4 regions of the Rhizobium sp. AB2/73 genome follow, and region 1 is predicted to be linked to each of the others. Evidence: predicted binding sites of a transcription regulator. Region 1 holds the regulator's gene; each other region holds the start of a gene.
The links. Region 1 encodes PhoB, which activates phosphate uptake and scavenging genes when phosphate is short. Its sites were predicted from a motif close to TGTCATNNANCTGTCAT; they were not measured.
Positions count from the first base shown of each region.

Region 2: I8E17_RS15135 (DUF2794 domain-containing protein) is a predicted target of PhoB. The motif match lies at 1,947-1,963, and genes of this name have one in related genera.
Region 3: I8E17_RS08625 (LTA synthase family protein) is a predicted target of PhoB. The motif match lies at 2,257-2,273, and genes of this name have one in related genera.
Region 4: I8E17_RS07305 (esterase-like activity of phytase family protein) is a predicted target of PhoB. The motif match lies at 1,273-1,289, and genes of this name have one in related genera.

Region 1 covers NZ_CP067071.1:127,897-131,555, forward strand. The annotation lists gene pstA (phosphate ABC transporter permease PstA) at 1-504, shown strand, start outside; gene pstB (phosphate ABC transporter ATP-binding protein PstB) at 520-1,335, shown strand; gene phoU (phosphate signaling complex protein PhoU) at 1,387-2,100, shown strand; gene phoB (phosphate regulon transcriptional regulator PhoB) at 2,132-2,815, shown strand; gene I8E17_RS00680 (GcrA family cell cycle regulator) at 3,006-3,533, opposite strand.
Region 2 covers NZ_CP067071.1:3,065,845-3,069,503, forward strand. The annotation lists gene I8E17_RS15125 (Bax inhibitor-1/YccA family protein) at 36-776, shown strand; gene I8E17_RS15130 (GNAT family N-acetyltransferase) at 895-1,452, shown strand; gene I8E17_RS15135 (DUF2794 domain-containing protein) at 1,524-1,925, opposite strand; gene I8E17_RS15140 (thioredoxin family protein) at 2,307-3,050, opposite strand; gene acnA (aconitate hydratase AcnA) at 3,307-3,659, opposite strand, start outside.
Region 3 covers NZ_CP067071.1:1,722,609-1,726,267, forward strand. The annotation lists gene I8E17_RS08615 (TolB family protein) at 1-419, opposite strand, end outside; gene I8E17_RS08620 (NAD+ synthase) at 451-2,130, opposite strand; gene I8E17_RS08625 (LTA synthase family protein) at 2,376-3,659, shown strand, end outside.
Region 4 covers NZ_CP067071.1:1,447,341-1,450,999, forward strand. The annotation lists gene glmS (glutamine--fructose-6-phosphate transaminase (isomerizing)) at 1-342, shown strand, start outside; gene I8E17_RS07300 (DUF502 domain-containing protein) at 520-1,221, shown strand; gene I8E17_RS07305 (esterase-like activity of phytase family protein) at 1,459-2,946, shown strand; gene recG (ATP-dependent DNA helicase RecG) at 2,991-3,659, opposite strand, start outside.

The DNA of each region.
Region 1 (3,659 bases):
GTCTATGGCCTGCTGGGTCTCTCGGTCTTCATCAACATGATGGGGCTGCCGCGCTCGGCATCGCTGGTCGGCGGCCTTGTACTGAGCCTGATGACGCTGCCGATGATCATCATCGCCACGCGCTCCGCCTTGCGTGCCGTGCCGCCGTCGATCCGCAGCGCGGCGCTCGGTCTTGGCGCATCGCGCATGCAGATGGTCTTCCATCATGTTCTGCCGCTTGCGATGCCCGGCATTCTGACGGGCACGATCCTCGGGCTTGCCCATGCGCTCGGCGAGACCGCGCCGCTGCTTCTGATCGGCATGGTCGCCTTTGTCGCCAACTATCCGGCATCGCCGCTCGATCCTTCGACGGCGTTGCCGGTGCAGATCTACATGTGGGCGAGCGAAGCCGAGCGGGCGTTTGTCGAAAGGACGTCCGGCGCCATCATCGTCCTTCTCTTCTTCCTCGTCGCGATGAACATCGGCGCCATCTTGTTGCGCCGCCGCTTCGAGCGGCGCTGGTAAGGGAGGGCGCATGAAATGAACATGATGACGGAAGCTGCCAGCGAAAAAGCCTTGGCCAAGAAGATGACGACGATCCCTTACAAGATGATCGGCCAGGACGTTTCTGTGTTCTACGGCGACAAGCGGGCGCTCTTCGACGTCAATCTGAAGATCCGCGCCAATACGGTCACGGCCCTGATCGGCCCTTCCGGCTGCGGCAAGTCCACCTTCCTGCGCTGCCTCAACCGCATGAACGATACGATCGAGACCTGCCGCGTCACCGGCAAGATCACGCTCGACGATCAGGATGTCTACGACGACAGCATCGACGTGGTGGAATTGCGCGCCCGCGTCGGCATGGTCTTCCAGAAGCCCAACCCGTTTCCGAAGTCGATCTACGAGAACGTCGCCTACGGCCCGCGCATCCATGGCCTGCATCGCTCAAAGGCCGATCTCGAGCATATCGTCGAAACCAGTCTGCAGAAGGCCGGTCTCTGGGGTGAGGTGAAGGATCGGCTCCACGATGCCGGCACGAGCCTTTCGGGCGGCCAGCAGCAGCGCCTCTGCATCGCGCGCGCCGTCGCGGTCAGCCCGGAGGTGATCCTGATGGACGAGCCGTGCTCGGCGCTCGATCCGATCGCAACCGCCAAGGTCGAGGATCTCATCCACGAGCTTCGGGAGAATTTCACCATCGTCATCGTGACGCATTCCATGCAGCAGGCCGCCCGCGTCTCGCAGCGTACCGCAATGTTCCATCTCGGCCACCTGGTCGAGGAGAACGACACCGATAAGATGTTCACCAACCCCGACGATTTCCGCACGCAGGATTACATCATGGGCCGTTTTGGTTGATGATGGCAGGCGCGCGGCTCCTTTCACACAGTTCACCTTGAGGATAGAAAAATGGTCTCCACTCACATTCTCTCAGCCTATGACGAAGACCTGAAGTTCCTGACGCGCCGCATTGCCGAAATGGGCGGCCTGGCCGAGCAGATGGTTAGCGACAGCGTACGCGCGCTAGTCAACAGCGACGCGGCCCTGGCCCAGAAGGTCATCTCCGACGACGTCGTTCTTGACCATGCCGAGCGCGAAGTTGGCGACAAGGCGATCGTCACCATCGCTCGCCGCCAGCCGATGGCAGCGGACCTGCGCGAAATCATGGGCTCGATCCGCATCGCCTCCGATCTGGAGCGCGTCGGCGACCTCGGCAAGAACACCGCAAAGCGCGTTATCGCCGTGCAGGGCACCGGCGTTCCCCGCCGTCTCGCCCGCGGCATCGAGCATCTCTCCGAACTGGCGCTAAGCCAGCTCAAGGAAGTTCTCGATGTCTACGCGACCCGCTCGCCCGATAAGGCCGTGTCGATCCGTGAACGTGACGAGGAAATCGACGCCATGTACACCTCGCTCTTCCGCGAGATGCTCACTTACATGATGGAAGATCCGCGCAACATCACCACCTGCACGCATCTTCTCTTCTGCGCCAAGAACATCGAGCGCATCGGCGACCATGCCACCAATATCGCCGAGACGATCTATTACATGGCGACCGGTGCTCAGCCGGAAGGCGAGCGCCCGAAGGACGATACCGCCAACACCGTCGGCGCAGTGACGGAATAATCTGGAAGCGAAGAAAGGAGACCATAGGCGCATGGTTCCGAGAGTTGCTGTTGTAGAAGACGAGGAAGCGCTCAGCGTTCTGCTGCGCTACAATCTTGAGGCCGAAGGCTTCGAGGTCGACACGATCCTCAGAGGCGATGAGGCCGAGCTGCGTCTCCAGGAGCGCATTCCCGATCTCCTGATCCTCGACTGGATGCTCCCCGGCGTGTCCGGCATCGAGCTCTGCCGCCGGCTGCGTATGCGGCCGGAGACGGAGCGCTTGCCGATCATCATGCTGACGGCCCGCGGCGAGGAAAGCGAGCGCGTGCGCGGGCTTTCGACCGGCGCGGACGATTACGTCGTCAAGCCGTTCTCGACGCCGGAGCTGATGGCCCGCGTCAAGGCGATGCTGCGGCGCGCCCGTCCGGAGGTTCTCTCCACGGTGCTGCGTTGCGGCGATATCGAGCTGGACCGCGAAACCCATCGCGTCCATCGCAAGAGCCGTGAAGTGCGGTTGGGGCCGACGGAATTCCGCCTGCTGGAGTTCCTGATGTCCTCGCCAGGCCGCGTCTTCTCGCGTTCGCAGCTGCTCGATGGCGTATGGGGGCACGATATCTACGTCGATGAACGCACTGTCGACGTCCATGTCGGCCGTCTGCGCAAGGCGCTCAATTTCTCCAATATGCAGGATGTCATCCGTACCGTTCGCGGCGCGGGCTATTCCATGGAAGCCTGAGCGGCTTGCCGCTCGGGTGTTACCATTACAGCGCCACGCGTCTTTCAAGACGCGTTAAGGTCGCTGTAACATCTTAAAATGCTGCATAATTTTCCCTTAAATCGATTCCGATTTAAGAAATTATGCAGGAGCGGCGGAAATAGAAAAACGGGCCTCGAGGGGCCCGTTTCTCTTTGTCTTGCTGGAATTTTCAGCCGTTGTTGCGACGGCGGTCATGCACCGGCTGGTAGGCCATGCGCTGATGATAGGTGCAGTAGGGCGACGAATCCGGGCTGTCATTGCCGCAGAAGTGGAAGTCGTCCTTCAGCGGGTCCCCGACCGGCCATTTGCAGGTGCGTTCCGTCAGCTCCGTCAGGCCGAGGCGGCGGGAGATCGGAACGACGACGTTCGATGCCGGGCGATACTGAATTTCATTGACGGAATCGATCTCGATCTCTTCCTTCAGCATGGTTGCGCCCTGCTGGCGGGCGACCACGGTGCGGGTAGCGACGCGCGAGCCGTAGGTCGTTGCGCGAGGAGCCGCGGCACTGCGCTTTGGCGTACGCGCCGCAGTTGCCGTGCCGCCTGCCTTCGCTCGGCCAGGAAGGTTCAGGCGGTGCACCTTGCCGATGACGGCATTACGGCTCACGCCACCGAGCTGCGCAGCAATCTGGCTGGCGCTCAATCCTTCGGACCATAGCTTTTTCAGCTTCTCGACGCGTTCGTCTGTCCAATTCATGCCCTGTCTCCGCTGTCGCGTTTCCGATGGCAGAATCCCTCACCATTGCCTCGCATGGGAACGAGGCGCGAAACGCTCTAAAATTGTGGTGACTAGTTCCGCCGCATGCAGTCTAGCAATTGCTTT
Region 2 (3,659 bases), 1.1 Mb from region 1:
CACCGTAATCAAATCGGAGCTTGAAAGAGGAAAACATGGCTGACTTTCGCAATTACCAAAACCGGGCGCAGAGCGGTGCGCAATCCGGTGCGATGATAGACGAGGGCCTTCGAGCCTACATGCTCAAGGTCTATAACCTGATGGCGCTGGGTCTGGCGATCACGGGTGTTGCCGCCTATCTCTCCTTCTCGCTCGCCTTCGCAAACGGACAGATCACGGCCTTCGGCCAGGCGATCTATCTGAGCCCGCTGAAGTGGGTGGTCATTCTCGCCCCGCTGGCGATGGTCTTCTTCCTGAGCTTCAGGATCAACCGCATGAGCGTGGCCGCCGCGACGACGACCTTCTGGGTCTACGCCGCGCTGGTAGGCCTGTCGCTGTCGTCGATCTTCATCATCTACACCGGCCAGAGCGTCGTGCAGACCTTCTTCGTGACCGCCGCCTCCTTCGGCGCGCTGTCGCTCTACGGCTACACGGCCAAGCGTGATCTGTCGGCGATGGGTTCGTTCCTGATGATGGGCCTTTTCGGCCTGATCATTGCGACGCTCGTCAACATCTTCCTGGCTTCGTCCGCCCTGCAGTTCGCCATCTCCGTGATCGGCGTCCTGATTTTCGCAGGCCTCACCGCCTACGACACACAGCGGATCAAGGAAATGTACTATGAAGCCGACGATGTGGCCGTGGCCGGCCGCAAGGCGATCATGGGCGCCCTGTCGCTCTACCTCGACTTCATCAACCTGTTCATGTTCCTGCTGCAGTTCCTCGGCAACCGCCGTTAATCACAGCGTGGAATGAGATACGAAAAGGCGGCTTCGGTCGCCTTTTTTGTTTGCCTGGGCCGAAGCCCTGCGATTTGATGGCAACCGTCGCAAATTCGCAGATCAGGCAATAGAAGCAATGTCCGTCAGCCTCCGCAGTGCAACCTTAGACGACCTTCCCCACATCACCGCCATCTACAGAGATTCCGTTCTGAACGGCACGGCAAGCTATGAAATCACGCCGCCGAACCAGGAGGAAATGACGGCCAGGTTCGAGGCAATTCGTGACAAGGGCTATCCCTATCTCGTCGCCGAAGACGAGACCGGCGCGTTTCTCGGCTATGCCTATGCCTCCGCTTTCCGCACGCGGCCGGCCTATCGCTGGATGGTGGAGGATTCAATCTATCTGGCGCCCGAGGCACGCGGGCGCGGCATCGGCAGACTGCTGCTCCATGCCCTGGTGGAAAACTGCCAGACGCTTGGCTTCCGCCAGATGATCGCCGTCATCGGCGGCGCCCATCCGGCTTCCGTCGCCGTACATCGCGCTGCGGGCTTTGCCGAAGTGGGATTGCTCAAGGGCACCGGCTATAAGCATGGCCGATGGCTGGATACGATGCTGATGCAGAAGGCGCTGGGCGGGGGTGCGGAAACCGATCCGGATACGTCGGTCTATCCTGGGACATTGTTTGGGGGGTAGTGTCGAGCTACCTTTATGCCGAACCTCTGATACCCCGCACTCGCCACAAGCGCGTAGCCAATGACGAGAAACTACTTCTCCACCAGCTTCAGCTGCTTGTCGAAAACCTTCAACACTTGGTTCAGCTCATGACCGCGTTTCAGGATCATGCCGTGGGTATTGACGACGGAAAAGGCGCCCTGCTTGGCCGAAAGCTTCGGATTCTTTTCGATGCGGAAGAGCGGCATTTCACCGGAGCGCTTGAAAACCGAAAAAACCGCCTTGTCCTTCAAATGGTCGATCGCGTAGTCGCGCCACTCGCCTTCCCCGACCATGCGCCCATAGATCCAGAGAATCGCATCAAGCTCCCTGCGATGAAAGGTCACCGGCAGCGGGTCCTTGCTCTGTTTGTATTCTCTGAGATCAACGACGACGGATGAATTGGTATCGACGGAACGGCTTTCACCGTGTCTCAAATCCGGCTGATCAGTCATCAATCCCCCAAGGGCTATCTCATGACAGGAGAATGACAGTTTGCCTCAGCCGCATCAAATTGCAAGACGGCTGGCGGCTCACAATTTCTTTCCCAGCTGTGAAAGCACCTCGTCAGCGCCGCATTTCAGCCAAAACGACGCCCAATTTACAGGAAGTATAGGCAGCCGTTTGGCGCCGCCGCGTCAAACGGCCCGGCCGGGGCGCATCGATTAAACCCCAGCCCCGAATGCGTCCTCGCCGGGCACCTCCCCTTTTTGGCGTCAGACAAAATAGGGACCCTTTCCGGCGCCAGCCGAAACACGCATCTTTTTGGATCCGCCAAAATAGGAAGCCTTCAACCGAACCAAAATGGAAGACCTCCGGCAAAGCTGGAAAATCGCTCAGCCGTCCGAGCCGACCGTCAGAACAGTCGCACCGAGAATGGCAGCCGGATCGCCTGAAGATGTCGACGACTGCAGCAGAATCGCAAGGCCTCGCCGGCCAGCCTTATCCAGCACGGTGGACGGCAGCACGAGGCTCATGGCCTTGCCGTCCCACATGCCGACTGTTTCGACATCGGATACCGCGTGCATATAGGCGATCTGCTGGCCGTTGTTTTCGCCGCCTTTCGGCGCCACCATCTGCTCCTTGTCGAAATAGACGGCAACGACATTCGCCTTGCCCTGACCGGCCCCGATCTTGATCTCGAGCTCGTCGCCCTTCATCGCGGCATTCACCGGAACCGTCAGCCCCTCGCCAAGACGCTGAAAATCATCGAGCTTGACGTTAATGGCATCGAGATCGGCGCCGTTCATGTGATCCCTGCCATTGACGATCGCCTGCGGAGTATAGACGCCGCTGCGCCCCATCGTACGGGCATAGGCATATTGGCGCGCCGTATTGTCCTTGGATGCCATCGTGTCGTTCCAGCCGAGATAGTTCCAATAATCGACGTGATAGGCCAGCGCCACGACATTGCCCTGGCGGATCAGCTTGCGGAAAGCAGCATCGGCGGGCGGACAGGAAGCGCAACCCTGCGAGGTGAAGAGTTCGACGACGCCCTTGATCTTGGGAGTCTCCTGCGCATGCAGCGAACTTGCGAGCCCAATGCCTGCCAGAAGTGGAGCCAAAAATCGAAGGCGCATTCTATCTTACCTCTGCATCCAATCTCGAGCGCCGTCTGCCTACACGGGCTCTGCAAAACTCGCGCTTCTTGGGGCGACCAGGCCACATCAAGCCCGAAAAATCTGAAACAAGAGATAATAGTTTAACGCGATGACGCAAAGTCACGATGGGGTGAGGCCGGAGTGAGCAGAAGTCTCGCAGTACACATCACCGTGAAAAGCAAGAGGCCGCCGGAAGAGTTTTCCGGCGGCCTCCCATAACAGCGTTTAATGCCTATCAGGCGGCGAGATCGCGCAGAACGGTCTGCAGGATGCCGCCATTGTTGACGTAGATGACCTCATCCAGCGTATCGATGCGGCAGAGGATCGGAACATCCTTCACCGAGCCGTCGCCATAGGTGATCTTGGCGATCTTGCGTTCGCGCGGCTTGATGTTTTCCAGGCCTTCGATCGTCACGAGTTCGTCGCCCTTCAGGCCGAGGCTCGCCCAGGTGGTGCCCTCCTCGAAGACGAAGGGGATGACGCCCATTCCCACAAGGTTCGAACGGTGGATGCGCTCGAAGGACTGGGCGATGACGGCGCGCACGCCGAGCAGGTTCGTGCCCTTGGCAGCCCAGTCGCGCGACGAAC
Region 3 (3,659 bases), 1.6 Mb from region 1:
ATCGAGATCGTATAGATATCGAAAACGTCGTTGCGGATGCCGCAGTAGGAGAAGCGCTTTCCGTCCGGCGACCAGCCATGCCAGTAGGAGGGCAGATTGGTCGTCACCTGCCTTGGCGTGCCGCCCTCTGACGGCAGAACATAGATGCAGGATTTGCCATGCTGCGTCTTGTCGGAAATGGCGATCAGCGAACCGTCCGGCGAGATGCCATGATCGTTGTTGCACAGGGTCGCAAAGCCGGTATCGACCTGGACGATCCCGCTGCCATCCAGCGGCAGCCGATAGAGCAGCCCGTCGCCATTCAACAGAAGATAGCGCCCGCCAGGCGAATAGTTCGGCGCCTCGATCAGCTGGTCCGTTTGCCAGACGATCCGGTTCGCACCCGTGCGGATATTATAAATCTCGACCGAGCTGCGCATTTTTCCTCTCCCTTGCCGCTGGATACCGCGATCAGCGATCGCGGAACCGGTTGGTGATCGGATAGCGACGGTCGCGACCGAAATTCTTCTTGGTGATCTTCACGCCCGGCGCAGACTGGCGGCGCTTGTACTCGGCGAGATAGAGTAGATGTTCAACGCGATGTACGGTCGCGACATCATGGCCCCGAGCCACGATTTCCTCTACCGACATCTCCTTTTCCACCAGGCATTCGAGGATATCGTCGAGCACCGGATAGGGCGGCAGCGAATCCTGGTCCGTCTGGTTCGGCCTCAGTTCCGCCGAAGGCGCCTTGTCGATGATGTTATGGGGGATGACCTCCCCCGAAGGGCCGAGCGCGCCCGGCGGGACATGCAGGTTACGCCAGCGCGACAGCGCATAGACCTGCATCTTGTAGAGATCCTTGATCGGGTTGAAACCGCCGTTCATGTCGCCATAGAGCGTAGCATATCCGACAGACATTTCCGACTTGTTGCCCGTCGTCACCACCATCGAGCCGAACTTGTTGGAGATCGCCATCAGGATGGTGCCGCGGGCGCGGCTCTGCAGATTTTCCTCGGTGATGCCGCTCTCGGTCCCTTCGAAGAGATCCGACAGGGCCGACGTGAAGCCCGTCACCGGATCCTCGATCGGCACGATGTCATAGCGGCAGCCGAGCGCCTTGGCGCAATCGGCGGCATCCTTCAACGAATCCTGCGACGTATAGCGATATGGCAACATGACGGTGCGCACACGCTCTTCGCCGAGCGCGTCGACGGCAATCGCCGCGCAGATGGCAGAGTCAATACCGCCGGACAGGCCAAGCACGACCGACTTGAAGCCGTTCTTGTTGACATAGTCGCGGAAGCCCAGCAGGCAGGCGCGATAATCCGCCTCCTCGCCCTCCGGAATATGGGCCATCGGCCCTTCGGCGCAATGCCAGCCATCGCCGTTCTTCTTCCAGGTCGTCACCGCAAGCGCGGTCTCGAACTGGCTCATCTGGAAGGCCAGGGTCTTATCTGCATTGAAACCGAAGCTGGCGCCATCGAAAACCAGTTCGTCCTGGCCGCCGAGCTGGGCGGCATAGATCATCGGCAGCCCTGTCTCGATGACCTGCTTCAGCACGACCTGATGGCGCACGTCGACCTTGCCGCGATAGTACGGCGAGCCATTCGGCGACAGAAGGATTTCCGCACCGCTCTCAGCCAGCGTCTCGCAGACGCCGAGCTCGCCCCAGATGTCCTCGCAGATCGGGATACCCAGCCGCACGCCGCGGAAATTGACCGGACCGGGCATGGCGCCCTGATCGAACACGCGCTTCTCGTCAAACTCGCCGTAGTTCGGTAGGTCTACCTTGTCACGGATCGCGATCACCTTGCCGCCATCGAGCACGGCAATCGAATTGTAGCGGCCGGTCTCGTCCTGCCGGGGAAAGCCGATGATGACGCCGGGGCCGCCATCGGCGGTATCGGCAGCGAGAGCTTCCACCGCTTTCCAGCAGGCGCGGATGAATGCCGGCTTCAGCACCAGATCTTCCGGCGGATAGCCGGAAATGAACAATTCCGTCAGCAATAGGAGCTGCGCGCCTTCGCGTGCTGCTTCGGCGCGGGCCTCGCGCGCCTTGGCGAGATTGCCGGAGACGTCGCCGACCGTCGGATTGAGCTGCGCGACGGCGATGCGGATGGTGTGGGTAATCTGGCTTTGCTCTGTCATGCCATACATTTAGCGATGCCATCTTTCTTCCGCAACCGCCTTCCTTCCCGCACACGCATCAAAGATCGCACTACACGCAGGGGAGGTATTTTTGCCCCAAAAAATACCAGGCCAGCCTTGCGGTTCATGAAGCATTCATGACAGAAGCGTGACACTTATATGAATATTTGTAGCTTTTGGAGAAAGCATTGGTCGCATTGGTCATCGAGTCCGCCTTGGCGGGCAAGCTTGCCCTTTTCCAGAAGATCGGCGCGGCAAGACAGAAGTCTGCCGCTCTGCGCCTGCTTCTGAGCCTCACGCTGACCCTGCTTTTCTCCCTGTCCATCGTCATGACGGTCGAATGGGTCGCACGCGGCGAATTCGCCTCCGCTTGGACCTATCTCCTTTCCCCGTCCCGTCCGGGCCTTGCCACCATCGGCGTTGTCATGCTGACCATGCTGACGCTGGATGCCTTGATCGGTCGCGCGCATCTATCCGCTTTGATCGTCGCTCCGGTGCTGCTCATACCGGCCTTCATTTCCAGCCAGAAGCAGAATTTTCTCTCCGATCCGCTCTACCCTTCGGACTTCCTGTTTGGGCGGCAGATCATGGAGCTGATGCCGGTCATGGTACGTGATCGCCCTTGGACGGCGATTGCCCTGGCAATCGGCATCATCGCCGGCACCGGCGCCATGATCCTGTTCTGGCGCTATATCCTGAGCCACACGTTCGCACTTTCGCGAAACGAGCGCCTTGCCCGGCTTTCGATCTGCCTGCCGCTGGCAGCACTTTTCGCCTCGCAGATGGACCCCACACAATATTCCTATGTTCGCGAGAAGCTGGGGATCATACCGATCGTCTGGGACCAGACGGAAAATTACAACCACAACGGCTTCATCGTCGCCTTCGCGCTAAACCTGCCCATGGCCGACATCAAGTCACCGGCCGGATACGGCCATGGCGCCATCGACGCCATGCCCGCAAGAAATTACGGCTATCTCTCCGGTCCGCGCCAAAAGCCCGACATTATCATGCTGATGAGCGAATCCCTCTGGGATCCGACTCGGCTTTCCAACATCGCCTTCACACCGGATCCGATGCCGACGATCCGCGCCAGACAATCGGGCAATGTCTTCTCGCCGGAATTCGGCGGCATGACCGCCAATGTCGAGTTCGAGGCACTGACGGGTTTTTCCAACGCCTTTCTCCCCTATGGCAGCATTCCCTATCAGCAATATGTGCGCCGCCCGCTGCCGTCGCTTGCCACTTTCTTCCGCGGCGAAGGCTATACGGCGCGCGCACTGCATCCTTTCAGCGGTTGGTTCTGGAACCGTAACGAGGTCTACCGGGCTTTCGGCTTCGAAGAATTTCATACCCAGGAGACTTTGCCGCCCATGGATAAACGCGGCATGTTCGCCGCTGACGACTCCCTTATGAAGGAAATCATGAGCGAAGGAGACGCCGCCGAGCGTCCCTTCTTCTTCTTCGCGGTCACTCTTCAGGGACATGGGCCTTACGAAGCCGACCGCTATTCCGAGAATACCGTCGAT
Region 4 (3,659 bases), 1.3 Mb from region 1:
TATGCGGCCGGCGAATTGAAGCACGGACCGATCGCGCTGATCGACGAGAATATGCCCGTCATCGTCATTGCTCCGCATGACCGCTTCTTTGACAAGACCGTTTCCAACATGCAGGAAGTGGCGGCGCGCGGCGGCCGAATCATCTTCATCACCGATGAGCTTGGCGCGGCAGCTTCGACGTTGCCGACCATGGCGACAATCACCTTGCCCGTCGTTGATGAGATCATCGCGCCGATCATATTCTCGCTGCCGATTCAATTGCTTGCCTATCATACGGCTGTCTTCATGGGCACGGACGTCGATCAGCCGCGCAATCTCGCCAAATCGGTCACCGTGGAATAGGACAACTTCCGTCCCGCATTTGCCGTCACGTCGTCGTGAGCTGGACGTTTGTTCGGCTCGCGGACGCAGCTGGCGGGTTGTATGCCGCGCTGATTTCTGGCACGATTCCCATACTGAGGTGGTGGGGAGGATTTGCCGGGTAGCGGTAGGCGGCGGAACGGAGTTTTCGAGCGGCGAATGACTGAAAAACTCATCAAGATGTCCGTGACGACGCGGATCAGAAACAATTTCCTGGCCGGCCTGATTATCTGCGCACCGATCGCCATCACGCTCTGGCTGACCTGGTCCGTCGTTCATTGGGCCGATAGCTGGGTTCGCCCCTATATTCCCGCGCGCTACGATCCTGAAAGCTATCTGAACTTCGCCGTTCCGGGGACCGGTCTGGTGATCGCGATGATCTTCATCACGATCGTCGGTTTCCTCGCCAAGAACCTGATCGGCCAGAGCATCGTCCGCTTCGGGGAGTCGATCGTCAACCGCGTGCCGCTGGTGCGGACCATCTATAAGAGCGTCAAACAGATCTTCGAGACTGTGTTGAAAGAGCAGGGCACATCCTTCAAGAAGGTCGGGCTGATCGAATATCCAAGCCCAGGCCTCTGGTCCATGGTATTCATATCGACCGATGCCAAGGGTGAGATTGCTTCGAAATTCAATGCCATGGGTCAGGACATGGTTGCGGTCTTTCTGCCGCCGACACCTGTGCCCACGGCCGGCTTTCTGGTTTTCGTTCCACGCGAAAAGATCACGGTGCTCGACATGAGCCCGGAGGATGGCGCCAAACTGCTGATCTCGGGCGGACTTGTATCGCCCGAATACAAGGAAGAGCTCGTCGCGGCAAAGGGGCTGCCCCGGCCAGTTCCGATAAAATCGCTGACTTAGAAACACTCCCGTTCCTGTCGTAGATTGCCTGGCCTCGCGTATCGCGCGAGCTGTCATGTCTCTATCATATTGACGCCTTAGATCGTCCTACGGGACAGGCAATCGGATGCATCGCATCATCGAACATTCGGAGTTTCGACCCCGGCTGTTGTTTTTCGGCGCGGCTTGAGAGCGGGTCGGAGATGGATCTCATTGTCTCCATACGTATTTTCACTGGAGGATATTGTCTTGAAATATATGCATTCGAAGAGCTTGCCGCTGTTGTCGGCCGCGCTGGCAGCATTTGTTTTTTCTGCACCAGTCGCGGCGCTTGCCGATAATTCCATCGCAGTCCAAGGCGTGACGCTCGTCAACAAGGGACGTGTCGCGGTCGGTCGTATCCCCGCCAATCTGCGCGACAAGTTCGGCGAGACCTTCGGTTCCGGTTCGGGAATGTCGATCGACACCAAGAGCTGGGTCCGCAATGCCGACGGCACCTATAAGGGTTCGCTCTGGCTGCTGCCGGACCGCGGCTATAATGTCGCCGGCACCACCGATTATCGCGGGCGTCTCAACACCATCGATATCAAGCTGACTCCGGTCGCTCCCGGCGCGACGCCGTCGGCCGGCCAGGAACAGTCGGGCGTCGAAGCCAAGCTCGCGGATACTCTGCTTTTGAAAGACAACAAGGGCAACGAAACCACCGGGCTCGACCCCGCCAACGGCGTTCGCCAGGCAGAAGGCGGCATGCCGCTTTTGCCGCAAGCACCGAACGGCAAGATCTCGCTCGATAACGAAGCTATTGCTCGGCTGCCCGACGGTTCGATGTTCATCAGTGACGAATACGGTCCTTACATCTATCGCTTTTCGGCGGATGGGCGCATGATCTCGGCCACCGCACCGCCGGCGGCGTTTCTGCCGATGCGCCACGGCGCCGTGAATTTCTCCTCAAATAATCCCGGTCCCGGTGAAGCCGCGCCCGATCCGAAGGATCCAACCAGCGGGCGTCAAAATAATCAGGGCTTCGAGGGGATGTCCCTGACGCCGGACGGCAAGTTCCTGATCGTCGTGCTGCAGTCCGCGACCCGCCAGGATGGTGGCGATTCCAGCTCTACCAGGCAGAATACACGCGCCCTGGTCTATGATGCTGCCGATCTCGACCATCTGAAACTGGTGCACGAATATGTCGTGCCTCTCCCGGTCTTTACCAATGACAAAGGCAAGACGGCCGTCGCCGCGCAAAGCGAAATCGTGGCGCTCTCACCGACAAGCTTCCTGATGCTGGCGCGCGACAGCAACAATGGCTATGGCCAGAAGGGCGATAAATCGCTCTATCGCAGCATCGTTGCAGTCGATGTGTCCGCTGCCACCGATATTGCCGGCGGCAAGTTCGACGGCGACACGGCTGTCGCGCCAAAGGGAGTTCTTGATCCCTCCGTCAAGCCGGCTGTCCTCAGCCAGTTTATCGACATCAACGACAGCGCTGATCTTGCGCGCTTCGGTCTGCACAATGGCGCGCCGAACGACCGCAACAACCTCTCGGAAAAGTGGGAGGCTATGTCGATCGTCAGCGTTCAGGACCCGAAGCTGCCCGACGACTACTTCCTGTTCGTTGCCAATGACAACGACTTCATCACCCAGGACGGTTTCCAGGTCGGAGCCGCCTACAAGGATGAAAGCGGTGCCGATGTCGACACCATGTTCCAGGTGTTTCAGATCACCATTCCCGGCCTCGCCGCAAAGTAATGTCGTGAGAGACAGGGATGGACGCGGCTAACGCGTCCATCCGCTTACCCCGCTCGCAGGAACCGGATCGCCTCGTCGCGGCGGAAGAGATAGAGCAGGGTGCGTACCGCACTGCCGCGCTCGCTGGTGAGCTCCGGATCACGCTCAATGAGATAGGCGGCATCCTTGCGGGCGATTTCCAGAAGATCGGCGTGGGCTTCGAGGCTGGCGATGCGGAAGCCAGGTGTGCCGGACTGGCGCGTCCCCAGAAGCTCGCCTTCGCCGCGCAGCTTCAAATCTTCCTCGGCAATGCGGAAGCCGTCTTCCGTCTCGCGCATGATCGACAACCGGGCATGTCCGGTTTCGCCGAGCGGCCCTTTGTAGAGTAGGATACAGGTCGAGGCTTCGTCACCGCGTCCGACGCGGCCGCGCAGCTGATGCAGCTGTGCAAGGCCGAAACGCTCGGCATGTTCGATGACCATGATGGTCGCATCCGGCACGTCGACGCCCACTTCAACGACGGTCGTGGCGACCAGGAGGCGGATCTCGCCATTCTTGAAGGCCATCATCACGGCGTCTTTTTCCGGGCCGCTCATCCGGCCATGAATAAGGCCGATGCTGGGGCCGAGCGCCTTGGTTAATGTCTCATGGCGCTCTTCGACGGACATTAAATCGGATTCTTCGGATTCCTCCACAAGTGGGCATATCCAATAGGCTTTTTTACCTTCGGATAG